DNA from 3 places in the Ensifer sp. GW821-FHT05G01 genome. Region 2 is predicted to be linked to each of the others. Evidence: riboswitches for the same ligand, from Rfam matches in the RefSeq annotation. Region 2 holds a riboswitch; each other region holds the start of a gene.
What was found. A riboswitch is a leader RNA that binds a small molecule or an ion and turns the genes downstream of it on or off. The one in region 2 is predicted to bind cobalamin.
Positions count from the first base shown of each region.

Region 1: it holds a riboswitch for cobalamin, as region 2 does, so the genes downstream of both, AC07UR_RS13235 (CbtB domain-containing protein) here and AC07UR_RS04350 (aromatic ring-hydroxylating oxygenase subunit alpha) in region 2, are expected to answer to the same signal.
Region 3: it holds a riboswitch for cobalamin, as region 2 does, so the genes downstream of both, AC07UR_RS06865 (TonB-dependent receptor plug domain-containing protein) here and AC07UR_RS04350 (aromatic ring-hydroxylating oxygenase subunit alpha) in region 2, are expected to answer to the same signal.

Region 1 covers NZ_JBWKSC010000004.1:426,352-430,934, reverse strand. Annotated here, with positions in the region: gene AC07UR_RS13250 (glucoamylase family protein) at 1-1,058, shown strand, start outside; gene AC07UR_RS13245 ((2Fe-2S)-binding protein) at 1,055-1,927, shown strand; gene AC07UR_RS13240 (CbtA family protein) at 1,997-2,791, opposite strand; gene AC07UR_RS13235 (CbtB domain-containing protein) at 2,989-3,165, opposite strand; cobalamin riboswitch at 3,209-3,478, opposite strand; gene AC07UR_RS13230 (TetR/AcrR family transcriptional regulator) at 3,478-4,170, opposite strand; gene AC07UR_RS13225 (NAD(P)H-binding protein) at 4,274-4,583, shown strand, end outside.
Region 2 covers NZ_JBWKSC010000001.1:903,003-907,585, reverse strand. Annotated here, with positions in the region: gene AC07UR_RS04360 (glycoside hydrolase family 25 protein) at 1-762, shown strand, start outside; gene AC07UR_RS04355 (FAD-binding oxidoreductase) at 861-1,958, opposite strand; gene AC07UR_RS04350 (aromatic ring-hydroxylating oxygenase subunit alpha) at 1,960-3,204, opposite strand; cobalamin riboswitch at 3,311-3,512, opposite strand; gene AC07UR_RS04345 (DUF6656 family protein) at 3,829-4,428, shown strand; gene AC07UR_RS04340 (L-threonylcarbamoyladenylate synthase) at 4,515-4,583, shown strand, end outside.
Region 3 covers NZ_JBWKSC010000002.1:219,621-224,203, forward strand. Annotated here, with positions in the region: gene rbbA (ribosome-associated ATPase/putative transporter RbbA) at 1-1,153, shown strand, start outside; gene AC07UR_RS06860 (ABC transporter permease) at 1,156-2,268, shown strand; cobalamin riboswitch at 2,361-2,569, shown strand; gene AC07UR_RS06865 (TonB-dependent receptor plug domain-containing protein) at 2,746-4,583, shown strand, end outside.

The DNA.
Region 1 (4,583 bases), on a different contig from region 2:
GCCGGCAGGGGAGAGATACGCTCGCCAGCGGCTATCGCGGCTTTTACTATCACTTTCTCCACATGAAAACCGGCGAGCGGGTGTGGCAGTCAGAGCTTTCCACCATCGACACCGCGCTGCTGATTGCCGGCGTCCTGGCGGCTGCCGCCTATTTCACCGGCGAGGATGCAACGGACACGGAGATCCGGGCGCTGTCGGAAAAACTCTATGCCCGGGTCGACTGGCGCTGGGCGCTCGGCCGCGGCGAGACATTGACGATGGGCTGGCGGCCGCCGGGGCGGTTTTTGAAATATCGCTGGCAGGGCTATAGCGAGGCGCTGCTGCTTTACGTGCTGGCGCTCGGCGCGCCGCACCATGCGATCGGGCCGGAGCATTACCGCGCCTTCACTGCCGCCTACGACTGGACGACGGTCGACGGTGCGCCGCATCTGAAGGCCGGCCCGCTGTTCATCCATCTCTTTCCGCAGGCCTGGATCGACCTTCGCGGTCTTCGCGATCCGCCGATGCGCGACAAGGCGACGGATTATTTTGAAAACACCTGCCGGGCGATCGACCTGCAGCGCCAGTATGCCGACGACAATCCCCGAGGTTTCGCCGGCTATGACCGGGTTGGATGGGGCCTCAGCGCCGGTGACGGACCGAAGGGGCGGCTGCGGCTTGTCGACGGGCGCTGGCAGCGGATGCTCGGTTATGCCGCCCGCGGTGCGCCCGGTGGACCCGACGACGGCACGCTGGTCCCCTGGGGGCCGGTTGCCTGTCTGCCCTTCGCCGCGGATGCTTCGCGCTCGGCGCTGGCCGCATTCGAAAACCGCTATCCGGACCTCCTGTGCGAAGGCCGCTTTCCCGGCGGGTTCAATCCAAGCCTGTCCGGCGCAGGCCCTGAAGGCTGGGTCGACGACCGCGTGGTCGGGCTTGACCAGGGGCTCGTCGTGATGATGATCGAAAATGCCAGAAACGGTTTTGTCTGGCAGCTGACGCGTAGCGTCCCGGCCATCCGGCGCGGCTTGCAGAAGGCGGATTTTCGCGGCGGTTGGCTTGCGGCAAGGGAGACGGCATGAGCTTCGCTCACCAGCGGCAGGACGATCGCCCGGCGGTAGAGGGCATGGACGCGGCGCAACGCCGGAGCGCTCTCGACCTGCTCGCGCGCCTGCAGCCATTCTTTCCCGAAGTCGGCTTTTCGCTCGATGCTGCCGGCGACGACGGTCTTTCCGCGGCGCAGTTCTGGGCCGAGGATGGTGCGGGGCTCGAAGCCGGGCTTGCCTATCAGGATTGTTTCGCCGTCGGTATGGACAACAAGATCCGCGCCGCCCATCTGATCGCGTTTTACGGCAACCAACTGGCGCTCGCGCTTGGCAGCCTCTATCTCGGTGCGGGCATCGTGGCGGGGGTTCGCCGCCTTCGCTTCGAAGAATTTTCGCGCGCCTATGGTGAGCGGCTGGTGGCGGCCAAACGGTTTCATTTCAGCCTAAGCATGCCTGCGGTCGGCGATAATGCCCCAGGCGATGCGGTTGCCTTCAGTGAAACCTTCGCCGTGCATCTGGCGCCAGTCATCGCCATGCTGAAGCGTCGCACGGGTCTTTCGTCCGGCGCGCAATGGCGGCTGGCAGCGGATTCGCTTGCGGGTGGTTTCCTGGAGATCGGTCGCGCGCTCGGCGACGAAGAGGATGCGATGTCCAAGGCGCTGGCGATCGTCAAACGCCAAGGCACGCCGCTCTATTCCGACAAGCTCTGTTATGAGGCAATCAAGGTCGAGTTCGGCGAGGGGAGCGGCGATCAAGCGCTGTCGCGCGTCTATCGCCTGCGCGGCGGCTGCTGTCTCTATTATCGAACCGAAGGCGGCAGCTTCTGCGACAATTGCGTGCTGTTGGCGCCGCAGGAGCGTCGGGAACGATTGCAGGCGCATCTGCTTGCATCGCAGACGGGCTGATCATCTCAAACGACAGAGCGCCTGATATCGGCGATATCAGGGGCTCGTTTGTCACGGTGGCCGGTCGGCTTATGCCTTGGCGAAACGGTCGTTGATGAAGCCCGAGACGACGCCGAGCACGATCCAGAAGGCGAGCGTGGTGGCGAGCGCCGCCACGGCGAACTCGGCGCCCAGTACGGCCGGAACATTACTGGAAATATCCGACGGCTGCGGCGCGCCATAGACGTGGGGTGCTGCGATCAGCACGAGGCCGATGATCTTGGCAACGATCTCTTCGCGCAGGACCAGCAGATAAAGGCCGACGGCGGAAAGCGCTACCGTTGCCAGCCACCAGACCTGGCGGTCGCCGAGTTCGGCGGCCGGGAAGCCCGGTAGTTCCGGCGGCAGGCCGATGGCCGGCAGCATGTGTACGGCAAGCCAGCCGCAGGCGCCCCAGAGCGCGCCGTTCCTGAGCGTGATCGGATAGCCGATGACGAGGCTGACGCCGGCCAGCAGCAGCGCGAAGCCGGAGCCGGTCACCAGATTGGCGATCAGCGTGCCGGAAAAGCGGCTCATGCCGAACATGATGCCACCTTCCTCGTGTTCGCCCTCGTGGGCGTAGGCGGGGGTGATCGGCGACAGGGCGTCGAGCAGGGCGCCGATCGGCGAAACCGCCTTCAGCGACGAATGCTGGTCGTGGTTTGCGGCGGCCGGATCGGCCGTTCCCGGCTGGGCGGCGGGCTGTTCGCCGGCGGCGGGTGCTTCGCCTTCGAATTCTTCCGCGTGCAGGATCAGCGGTACGACGCGCAGTTCCTGGGCGCCGGTCATGAAGACACCGGCAATCAATCCAGCCACGATCGCGGCCAGAAGCGTTCTGACAATCATTTTCGATATCCCTCGATATCGGCGCGCCATGCGCCTTGCAGGCAGCGCCGTGTCCCATTGGCAATCCTGCGAACGGCTCCGGCCGGCAGATCTTCGGTCTGCATCAGACGCAAGCAAACGCGTCCGGCTGTTTGCCGGAAGCGTTTTTGTCCGCAGCTATGTCGACGCGGAACGCATGTCGCGTCCCTCCGCATCGCTTAGTGGCAGGGGAAGCCGTAGGAGTGGCGGGTGTCGTGCGCGGTGTCGTGCAGCACGGCCGAATTCGCCAGGCCCGCGCCGAAGACGAGGAAGCCGCCGATGAGAAGCGCGATGATACCCGCGGTCAGACGATCGCTGAGGGAGAGCGGAATGCTCGAAACTGTAGACGTAGCCATGACAACCTCCGTGATGGCATCGGGAAATTTCCCGGTTTGGGCCCTATGCCCGCATCGACTGGCAGGTTTCCTGGCTCAGGACGTCGGGTGAGATCACCCTGGATTTGCCTCGCCTTCCCAGAGCCAAGGTCCGCCCTCTCGCGGTCTCGTCTCCAGTGGCTTCTTCCGGATCGCTCCGGAACGGCGCATTCACGTCGCTCTACAGTCGCGGGGTCGGCCGTGATTTGAATGCCCAGCATGGGTCCATCCGTCACGTTCCCGTTTACTCCCGAAACGCGTTCGCGTTGCGGGAACCAATCGATCTGATGATGATTAGGATCGCACCCCGGAGATGTCAATTAAACTTGCGCCGCCGCCCGGCCCATCCGCGACAAAATCCCGAAGGATCATGCGTTTATAGGCCTCGACGATCTGGTCGCCCTCGGCCCGGTCCACCGAGACCGCAAGCCGCATGGTGCAATCGCCGAGATGCATGATCAAAAAGGCGGCGCTATCGATCGCCTCGCGCGGCGTGCCGGGCGCAAACCGCGCCCAGACGTCGGCGAGAAGCTGGCCACCGGCACGGCTTTGCTGGAGGTCGATTTCGCGCAGCGCCTTGTCGGCCTGCATCGCCGACCAGATATCGCGCATGACGGGCTCGGCCAGGAACATATCGTAATAGATGTCGAACAATACGGCGAAGGCGTCACGCAGCTCGGCGAGCGACGTCACCTTGGCAAGCTCGGCCGCGATACACTCGTTGCACACCGCATTGTAGCGCTCGGCCAGCGTGCGCACGATCGCCGCCTTGTCGGGAAAGTACTGGTAGAGCGATCCGATCGAAATTCCAGCCTTTTCAGCGACTTCGCTCATGCGCATGGCGTCGCTGCCCTTCTCCTGGATGAGTGCCGTCGCGCAGGCGAGGATGTGTTCGACGCGCTCGCGGCTGCGTTTCTGGCTGGGTGTCCGGCGCAGCGCGGTCTCGTCGTCGGGGGGAGCCGCGGCTGGGCTTGTCTCTTGATTCATGAGTGATGCTCACATTTTGACTTGACTCCTAAAATACGAGGATTTATCACATTTGCAAATGTGAGAGATGCTCATGTTTGTAGGCCAACCTCAGGAGGAAGCGATGACGGACAAACTGACACTGGTTCTGGGCGGTACCGGCAAGACGGGGCGGCGGGTCGCGGCCCGCCTTCAGGAGCGGGGCGTTGCGGTGCGCATCGGCGCGCGCTCGGCGTCGCCTTCTTTCGACTGGACCGACGAGGCGACCTGGGCGACGGCCCTTGCAAATGTCGATCGCATTTATGTCTGCTTCCAGCCCGACCTGGCGGTGCCGGGTTCCGTCGAGATCATCGCCAAGTTTTCACGCCTTGCCGTCGACGCAGGCATCAAGCGGCTGGTGCTTTTGTCGGGCCGAGGCGAGGATGAGGCGGAAG
Region 2 (4,583 bases):
GTCAGCCGCGAGCTATATCAGACACGGCGGATGATCGCGCGCTCCCATGGGCTGCTCTGGGGCGCCTACCATCTCGCCCGCCCCGGCAACCCGGTCGATCAGGCCAACCATTTCCTCGACTATGCGGAGCCCCGCGACGACGAGCTGATGGTGCTCGATCTCGAAGGCATCGACCCCAAAAAATACATGTCGCTCGAAGACGCGGCGATCTTTGCCGGTCACATCAAGACCCGCACCGGCCGCTATCCGATGCTCTACACCAACCATGTGACGGCGAAATACATCGCGGCCAACCGCTCCAGGTATCGGCTGCTGTCGCGGCTGCCGCTCTGGTATGCCCGCTACAAGCCGGATATCCGTCAGGTTTTCCCGATGGGCAACTGGGACAGCTACGCGCTGTGGCAGTTCTCGTCAGGCGTCAATTGCGGCAAGCGCCGCTGTCCCTATCGTGTGCCCGGCACGCTCGACGACATCGACGTCAATGTCGCCGCGATGACCAGCACCGCCTTGCGGTCGATCTGGGCGGACGGTGTCTTGTTGCCGGAAAAACCGATGCCCCTCGTTCTCTTGGCGAAGGCCGACAAAGGGGCCGGCGTATCCAGCTCTGCCCAGGCAGAGGCCACAATCGAAACCCAGCCGCTGCTCATTAGCCGCGCGGAAGCCGCCAGCGCTGCGGGCGAAGGCGTCGACATGATGGCGACCGGATCGATCGATTTCGGCCGTCATGATCGCGCGGTGCGGCTGGCTGCCGCCAGCCGCTGACGGGCCTACAGGCCCGTGCGTCTTTTCAAACACACGAACGTTGCTGTCGATCTCCCAATCGCTGCAGGGAGGAACCTCCCCGCAACCATTGCCCGCGATCAGGCCTCGATCTGCACGTCCCCGAGCGGGCGCGAGCAGCAGGCAAGGATATAGCCTTCGTCAATTTCGTCGTCGAGAATGCCGCCGTTGTGGTTCATCTCGACCTCGCCGGCGACTTTCATCACCCGGCAGGTGCCGCAGATGCCGCCTTCGCAGGCAGCCCCGATCCTGACGCCATTGGCGCGTGCCGCCTGCAGGATGGTCTGGCCGGGCTTGGCCTCGATCTCCTTGCCGCTCATGGTGAACACCACCTTGGCGACCTGCGCGTCAGCATCGGTTGCCACCCCTGCCCTGACTGCGATCTCCTCGGCGGCTGGTGCTGCGGCCGGCTGGAAGCTTTCCTCGTGATAGCGGCTCATGTCGAAGCCGGCGGCCGTCAACAGCTCGCGCACGCCGCGCATGAACGGCTCCGGACCGCAGCAGAATACGGTGCGTTCCAGGAAGTCGGGCGCAAGCAGCGGCAGCTTGGCGCCGTCGATGCGGCCGCGCAGGCCGTGCCAGCCGTGCCGGGCCTCATGCCCCTCGACCACAAAGCCGAGGTTCAGCCCCGACATCTGGCGCGCCAGCACTTCGAGCTCTGAGCGAAACAGAATATCATCCGGCCGGCGCGCGCAGGAAATGAAGGTGACGTCGGTCTCCGGAATGCAGTCTGCCATCCATCGCGTCATCGACATCATCGGCGTGACGCCGGAGCCTGCCGAGATGAACAGGTATTTTTCGCCGGGATGGCGCACGAAGCTGAAATCGCCGAGCGGGCCGAAGGCCTTCAGCCGCATGCCCGGCTTCAGGTGATCGAACATCCAGCGCGTGCCGATGCTGTCGGCCTGCGCCTTGACGGTGACGGCGATCGAAAGCGGCCGGGAAGGCGTCGACGACAGCGTGTACGTGCGCATCACCGGCTCGTCGTCGGTCACCGGCAGTTCGAGCGTGACGAACTGACCGGGCAGATAACGGAACCAGGCCGGCTTCTCGGGCCGGAAGGTAAAGGTCATCACATCCGCGGTCTCCATGACCGCGGATGTGCATTCGAGCATGTTCTGCCTGTCGATCCAGACATGGAGTTCATCGAAGTGATGGAACGAGGATGCCATCTGCATATCAGGCGACCCTAAAGAGCGGAGCAGCTTCGCCCTGGAGGCGCTGCTCCATGAACTTGCAGTACCATTCGACGAACTGCATCACACCGCCTTCGTGATCGGGCGAATAGGGCCCTGACTGGTAGGCCGGCGAGCGGATACCGAAAGCGTTTTCCTCGACGATCTGGCGATCCTGATCGTTGGTCTCGGTCCACACGTGCGTCAGTTCTTCCAGATTGTAGTCGACGCCCTCGACCGCATCCTTGTTGACCAGCCACTTGGTCGTAACCTGCGTCAGCTCAGGCCCGAGCGGCAAAACGCGGAAGGTGATCGCATGGTCGGCCAGCACATGGTTCCAGGTCGACGGATAATGGAACAGAAGCAGCGTACCGATATGCTTCTGACTGACATCCGCCGACAATTGCCGCCGCACGGCGCGGGCGCCGGACATGGTGTAACTCTCGGCGTCGTCGATCAACGGCATGCGCGCCGAGCGGAACTGGCCGGTCTCGGACATGCGGAACTCGCTCGGAAGCCCGGACGCTTCGCATTTTTCCCAATGGGCGGCGATGACAGGATCATCCTTGGCGCCTTGCACGCCGGTCGCCGTCGGGGCTTCCGGATAGGTCCGGCAAAGCTCGGGATGGTTGGCTGCGCAATGGTAGCACTCGCGGTTGTTTTCCCAGACGAGCTTCCAGTTGCCCTTCTCTATGATGGTGCTTTCGAAGGCGACCTTGGTTTCGCCAAGGCGGTGCGGCGCGAGATAGGGCGCGACCATGTCGCGGAACGGAGCGAAGTCCATCGGCTGTTCGGACAGGTTGATGAAGATGTAGCCACCGACCGTTTCGCAGTGGATCGGCTTCAGGCTGTGGGCGGCCTTGTCGAAATCCTCGCCCATCTGACGGGCAAAGAGCAACGTGCCGTCGAGCTCGTAGGTCCACTGATGGTAGGGACAGACGAGCTTGGCCGATGAGCCCTTGTGCTGCGAGCAGACGCGGGAACCGCGGTGACGGCAAGAATTGTGCAGCGCGCGGATCGTGCCCTGCCGGTCGCGGACGATGACGACGGGGTAATCGCCGACCTGAACGGTGAAATAGTTGCCGGCGCGCGGGACCTCGCAGTCGTGGCCGATGAACAGCCAGTCCTTGTACCAGATGCTCTCGAGATCCTGCCTGTAGTAGTCGGGGTCGATGTAGAAGGCCCGGTCGAGGCTGTAGCCGTCGCGTCGGCCCTTCAGCTTGCGGAGCATATCGCCCTTGATGTCCATGTCCTATCCTCGTTGGCCTTGTTTCGGAGAGGCAGGACTGGAACCCACGCAGGCGCAATGCCTGTGCGATGACGGCTCCGATCCGGCTGCCCGCCGCAACCCGTTACGGTCTATTCGTGTCAAGGCTGGTTTCCGGGCTCAGGAGCTATCCGCAAGGACCAGCCCGGCGCCTTCCCGGACGGAACCGTCCAGTGGCTTTTTGCCGAGGCTTTCGCTCCACCACCGTTGCGGGGGCAGCGCCGGGTTTTGACCGGCTTCCCAATTCTCCGTCTTCCCTAAGAGGCGGCACCTTGAGTAGGCATATCTAATCGCGGAAGCCGTCGTCGCAGCTGCCGATTAACGACATCCAATTCCAGAAAGACGACACAGTGCATCCCGTGTCTGAAACACCACAAGGCCGACTATTTGTCATTATAAACAATGAGATAGATCAAATATTGGGCAGTTGTCGCTTTTTCCGGCAAAGCCGGCGCGAAAGCGCGAAGCCTTCGCCATTTTGCGACATCCGTTGCGGCGTCGGCTCATCCATCCTGGCCGGCGCAATGAAATCTTCCATTAACCATAATGCATTAGCGTCGCCTGACGGAGAAACCGGCCGAACCGGCAAACAGCGCATTGAAGTCCATGGCAAAGCTCAAATACTACGACGCCGCAGCCGAGAAGCTGCCCACGATCGCTCCGAAGACAGCGGTCCATACCGAGTTCCTGCGCACCGGCCGCATCGAAAGGCGGCAATGGTCGCAGCGCGAACGGCGCTATCTCAGCTATGACGAGGTTGCCCAGCGCACCGGCCACAAGCTGACAACCGCCGGCGAAACGACGCACAAGCGGATGAACGGCTTCCACACCTCGATCCAGTTTCCCAAGATGATCTTCCACCGCACGCTCGCCGGTCGGCCGCATCTGGGCTATTGCCATGTGACGGCGGCGAGAACACATCTCGCCCAATCCAAGGACGTGACCTGGTCCTTCTACTTCGCCAACTTCTTCTGCGATCTCGGCGACGAAAAGCACTTCTTCGAGCGTATCCAGACCGGCTATTCCCGGATGTACTTCGCCGTCGCCATCGAACCCGACGCGCAGGAAGGTCAGATGACCATCAATCGCAGCGTCAGCGACAATGGCCTGCTCTTTCGCACCGACGACCCGAAGGTCGCGCTCAAGAACGTTCTGATGCTCGGTGCGCGCGACGAGGCGCTGCGGCGCATCATCCGCAGCCTCTGAACCACCGGCACGCTTCCCTTGAAGAAAATCGTTCTGTTTTCATCGTGGCTCCTTTAAGGAGACCTCGAAAGGGAAACGGAAGCGATATGGCCGAAATCATCGACACACGGACCGAGCCGGAACGCGCGATCGAGCGCGCCTGCGCTGTGCTTGCC
Region 3 (4,583 bases), on a different contig from region 2:
ACGAAAGGCGTCGGCGACGTCGGCGTTTTTCGACGTCGGACGCATGTTCAGCTACACCCGTCGCGAGGCGCTGGAACTGGTGCGCGATCCCATCCGGGCGACGCTCGCGACCATCGGCACGGTCATCCTAATGTTCGTCATCGGCTATGGCATCAACATGGACGTCGAGGACCTGACCTTCGCGGTGCTCGACCATGACCAGACCACCACCAGCCGCGAATATATTCTCGAAATCGCCGGCTCGCGCTACTTCATCGAGAAGAACCCGATCACCGATTATGCCGACCTCGACCGGCGCATGCGCAACGGTGAACTCAGCCTTGCGATCGAGATTCCGCCGGGTTTTGCCAGGCGGGCGGCCCGTGGCGACACGGTCGAAATTGCCGCCTGGATCGATGGGGCCATGGCGAGCCGCGCCGAAACGGTCAAAGGCTACGTGCAGGGCTTGCACGCCCACTGGCTGACCGGAAAGATCCGCGAACGCTACGGCGATGCGGCAACCGCCGGCACCTTCAAGATCGAGACGCGCTTCCGCTACAATCCCGACGTCAAGAGCATCGTCGCCATGGTGCCCGCCGTCATTCCGCTGTTGCTGATGCTGATCCCGGCCATGCTGTCGGCGCTCAGCGTCGTGCGCGAGAAGGAGCTGGGCTCGATCGTCAACCTCTACGTCTCGCCGGTGACGCGGCTCGAATTCCTGGTCGGCAAGCAACTCCCCTATATCGCCCTGGCGATGCTCAATTTCGCGCTTTTGACCGCCTTTGCGATCTTCGTCTTCCGGGTGCCGTTCACCGGCAGCCTGCTGGCCTGGACGGTCGCCGGGTTGATCTACGTCTCGGCGGCAACGGCGATGGGGCTCGTCATCTCCACCTTCATGTCCAGCCAGATTGCCGCGATTTTCGGTACGGCGATCCTGACGCTCATTCCGGCCATCCAGTATTCCGGCATGATCGATCCGGTCTCGTCGCTGGAGGGCGCGGGCGCCTTCATCGGCCAGATCTACCCGACGACGCATTTCATGACCATCGCTCGCGGCACCTTCTCCAAGGCGCTCGGCTTCGGCGATCTCGCGGGCGCTTTCGTGCCGATGCTGATTGCGGTGCCGGTGCTGCTGGTGATCGGAACCCTGTCCCTCAAGAAGCAGGCGAGGTGACGATGCGCCTGTCCCACATCTACCACCTCGGCATCAAGGAACTCTGGGGCCTCTGGCGCGACCCGATCCTGTTGATCCTGATCGTCTATTCCTTCACGCTGTCGGTCTATACCGGCTCGACGGCGATGCCAGAGACGCTCAACCGCGCCGCCATCGCGATCGTCGATGAGGACCGCTCGCCGGTGTCGACGCGGATATCGACGGCTTTCTATCCGCCCTATTTCGTGCCGCCGCAGATGATCACGCCGGCGGAAATGGACCGGCGGATGGATCAGGGGCTCGATACCTTCGCGCTCGACATTCCGCCGAATTTCCAGACGGATCTGCTCGCCGGGCGTACGCCGACGATCCAGCTGAATGTCGATGCGACCCGGATGAGCCAGGCCTTCTCCGGCAACGGCTATATCCAGCAGATCGTCACCGGCGAGGTCGCGGGCTTCCTCGAGCGCCACCGCAGCGAGCAGAAACTGCCGGTCGATCTAGTCCTGCGCGCGCGGTACAATGCCGAATTGAACAAGGGCTGGTTCGGCGCAGTGATGAACGTCATCACCAACATCACCATCCTGTCGATCGTCCTGACAGGAGCTGCCCTCATCCGCGAACGCGAACATGGCACGGTCGAGCATCTGCTCGTCATGCCCGTCACCCCGTTCGAAATCATGGTCAGCAAGGTCTGGTCGATGGGGCTGGTGGTGCTGCTGGCTTCTGCGGTGTCGCTGATCTTCGTGGTCAAGGGGGTGCTTGCCGTCCCGGTGCAGGGTTCGTTTGCGCTGTTCCTGCTCGCCACCGCCCTGCAACTCTTTGCCACCACGTCGATGGGAATCCTGCTGGCCACGATTGCCGGCTCGATGCCGCAGTTCGGCCTGCTGCTGATGCTCGTTCTTCTGCCGCTCCAGGCGCTCTCCGGTGGCATGACACCGCGCGAAAGCATGCCGGAGATCATCCAGAATATCATGCTGGCGGCACCAAACACCCATTTCGTCATTCTGGCGCAGGCGGTCCTGTTTCGCGATGCCGGTCTGGATGTCGTCTGGCCGCAGCTCCTTGCCTTGCTGGTGATCGGCGCCATTCTCTTTGCCTTCGCCATGCGGCGCTTCCGGGCGTTCCTGAAGTAGCCTTTGCGCCATGGGCCTTGCGAGCTCTGCGCGCGCAGACTTTACCAGTGGAAAATGCGACCGGCGGTTGACGCGCCGCCGGCATCTGATAGTGCATTTCTTGCGAAACAGGTTCCGTCTGACGACGGATGAAAAGGGAACACGGTGAGGATTGCCCGCAAGGGACCGAAACCGCGACTGCCCCCGCAACTGTAACCGCCGAGCGGAATCCCATGAAGCCACTGCGCGAACTCTCGCGTGGGAAGGCGGGAGGAAGCGACGACGCGGAAGTCAGGAGACCTGCCTGTTTCGGTCACCCATGCCTGGACACGAGGGGTGTCGAGGCGCGGCCGTCCGTAGCGGTGACATTGGAGCAATGTTGCCGCGTGCCGCAGACGGCGCCGGGGTGGTCGCTTGTCGTCTTGCCCCTGCCACCCTTTGCCCGCGGTCGATCGCGCGTGGGCCGGATCGTGCCCATCGCGCCGGAGTGGGGACGATATGACGAAGCAATTGACTGGCGCAGCGGCGCTGGTTCTGACACTCGTGGGCGGGGCTCAGGCACAGGATACGGCCGCAAACGAACAACCGACCAAGCTTGAGAAGATCCTGGTTTCCGATGGCCTGACGCCGACCGAACAGCGCAAATCCGGGCGCGCCTTTACCGTGATTACCGGAGATCAGATCGAGAAAAACCAGATCCGCTACGTCGCCGACGCCCTGCGTCTCGTTCCCGGTTTCTCGGTTTCGCGCACCGGTGCCTCCGGCGGCCTGACGCAGGTGCGCGTGCGCGGTGCGGAAGGCAATCAGCTACTGGTGGTGATCGATGGCGTCGAGGCGAACGACGTGTCCCAGGGCGAGTTCGACTTCGGCGGCCTGGTTGCCGACGACATCGAGCGCATCGAAATCCTGCGCGGACCGCAAAGCACCTTCTGGGGCGCCAATGCCATGGCCGGTGTCATCAACATCATCACCAAGAAGGGAAGCCGCGATGGTGCCGTGTCAAACGCCCGCACCGAAGTCGGCAGCGACGGTACCTGGCTTGGCGGCCTGTCGACCCGCGGCGGCGGCGAGGGCTATGATTACGCGCTGTCCGGCGTGTTCCAGAGAACCGGCGGTTTCAATGTCTCCGATACCGGCTCCGAGGATGATGGCGACCGCAACGGCACCGTCAACGGCAAGTTCACCTTCGATCTCTCGCCGGATCTGCAGCTCGATGCGACCTTGCGCGCCGTCAACCGCAAGACCGACCTCGACGCGCAGGATTACATGACGGCGCTGACCTACGACACGCTGGACTATACGCGATCGCGCGAGCTCTCGAGCTCGCTCGGCCTGACCCATTCGGCGCTCGACGGCGATCTCACCCAGAAGGCGCGCGTCTCCGGCCTTGACGTTCACCGCGACAATGTCAGCGGCTTCGGGCGATCCTGGAACGACGGCAACCGCTACAACGGCAGCTATCAGGCGAGCTACGGCTTCGATGGTGGAGACGGTATCCGCCACCAGATCACCGGAGGCTACGAGTGGCAGCGCGAGACGTTCACGCCGTCGCATCTGCAGCAGACCTTCAGCCGCAATGCGCATTCGCTCGTCGGCGAGTATCGCGGCGAGTTCGCGGACCAGTTCTTCGTCAATGCAGGCCTCAGGCGCGATTTCAACGATCGTTTCGAGGACGCAACCACCTGGAGCCTGAGCGCTTCCTGGGAAATACCCGACAGCGAAACCCGACTGCATGCATCCGTCGGCACCGGCGTGACCAATCCGACCTTCTACGAGCAGTTCGGATATATCCCGGGAACCTTCATCGGCAATCCCTACCTGAAACCGGAGGAAAGCCTCGGCTGGGACATCGGTGTCGAGCAGCGCTTCTTCGACGACGGTCTGACCGTCGATGTCACCTACTTTGACCAGAACCTTAAAAACGAGATCGCCACCGTCTACGACGCCAGCTTCCGTTCGACGCCGGTCAATCGCTCCGGCGAAAGCTTGCGCCACGGGGTCGAGGTCTCCGCGACGGTCGACTTCTTCAAGGGACTGACGACGACGGCGACCTACACCTACACCGCTTCGAGCGAGCAGACGCTGGCCGGTGGTCCGCGTCTGCAGGAAGTTCGCCGCCCGCGCCATGCCGCGTCGCTCGATGCCGCGTATGTATTCCACGACGATCGTATCAGGGTCTTCGGCGAAGTCATCCTCAATGGCCGCATGCAGGACGTGGCCTATCGGCCGGGCCCTGAGCGGGTGCCGCTCGGCGCCTATACGCTGGTCAATGTTGGCGGCAGCTTCAAGGTCAACGACACGCTCGAGATCTTCGGCCGCGTCGACAACCTTTTCGA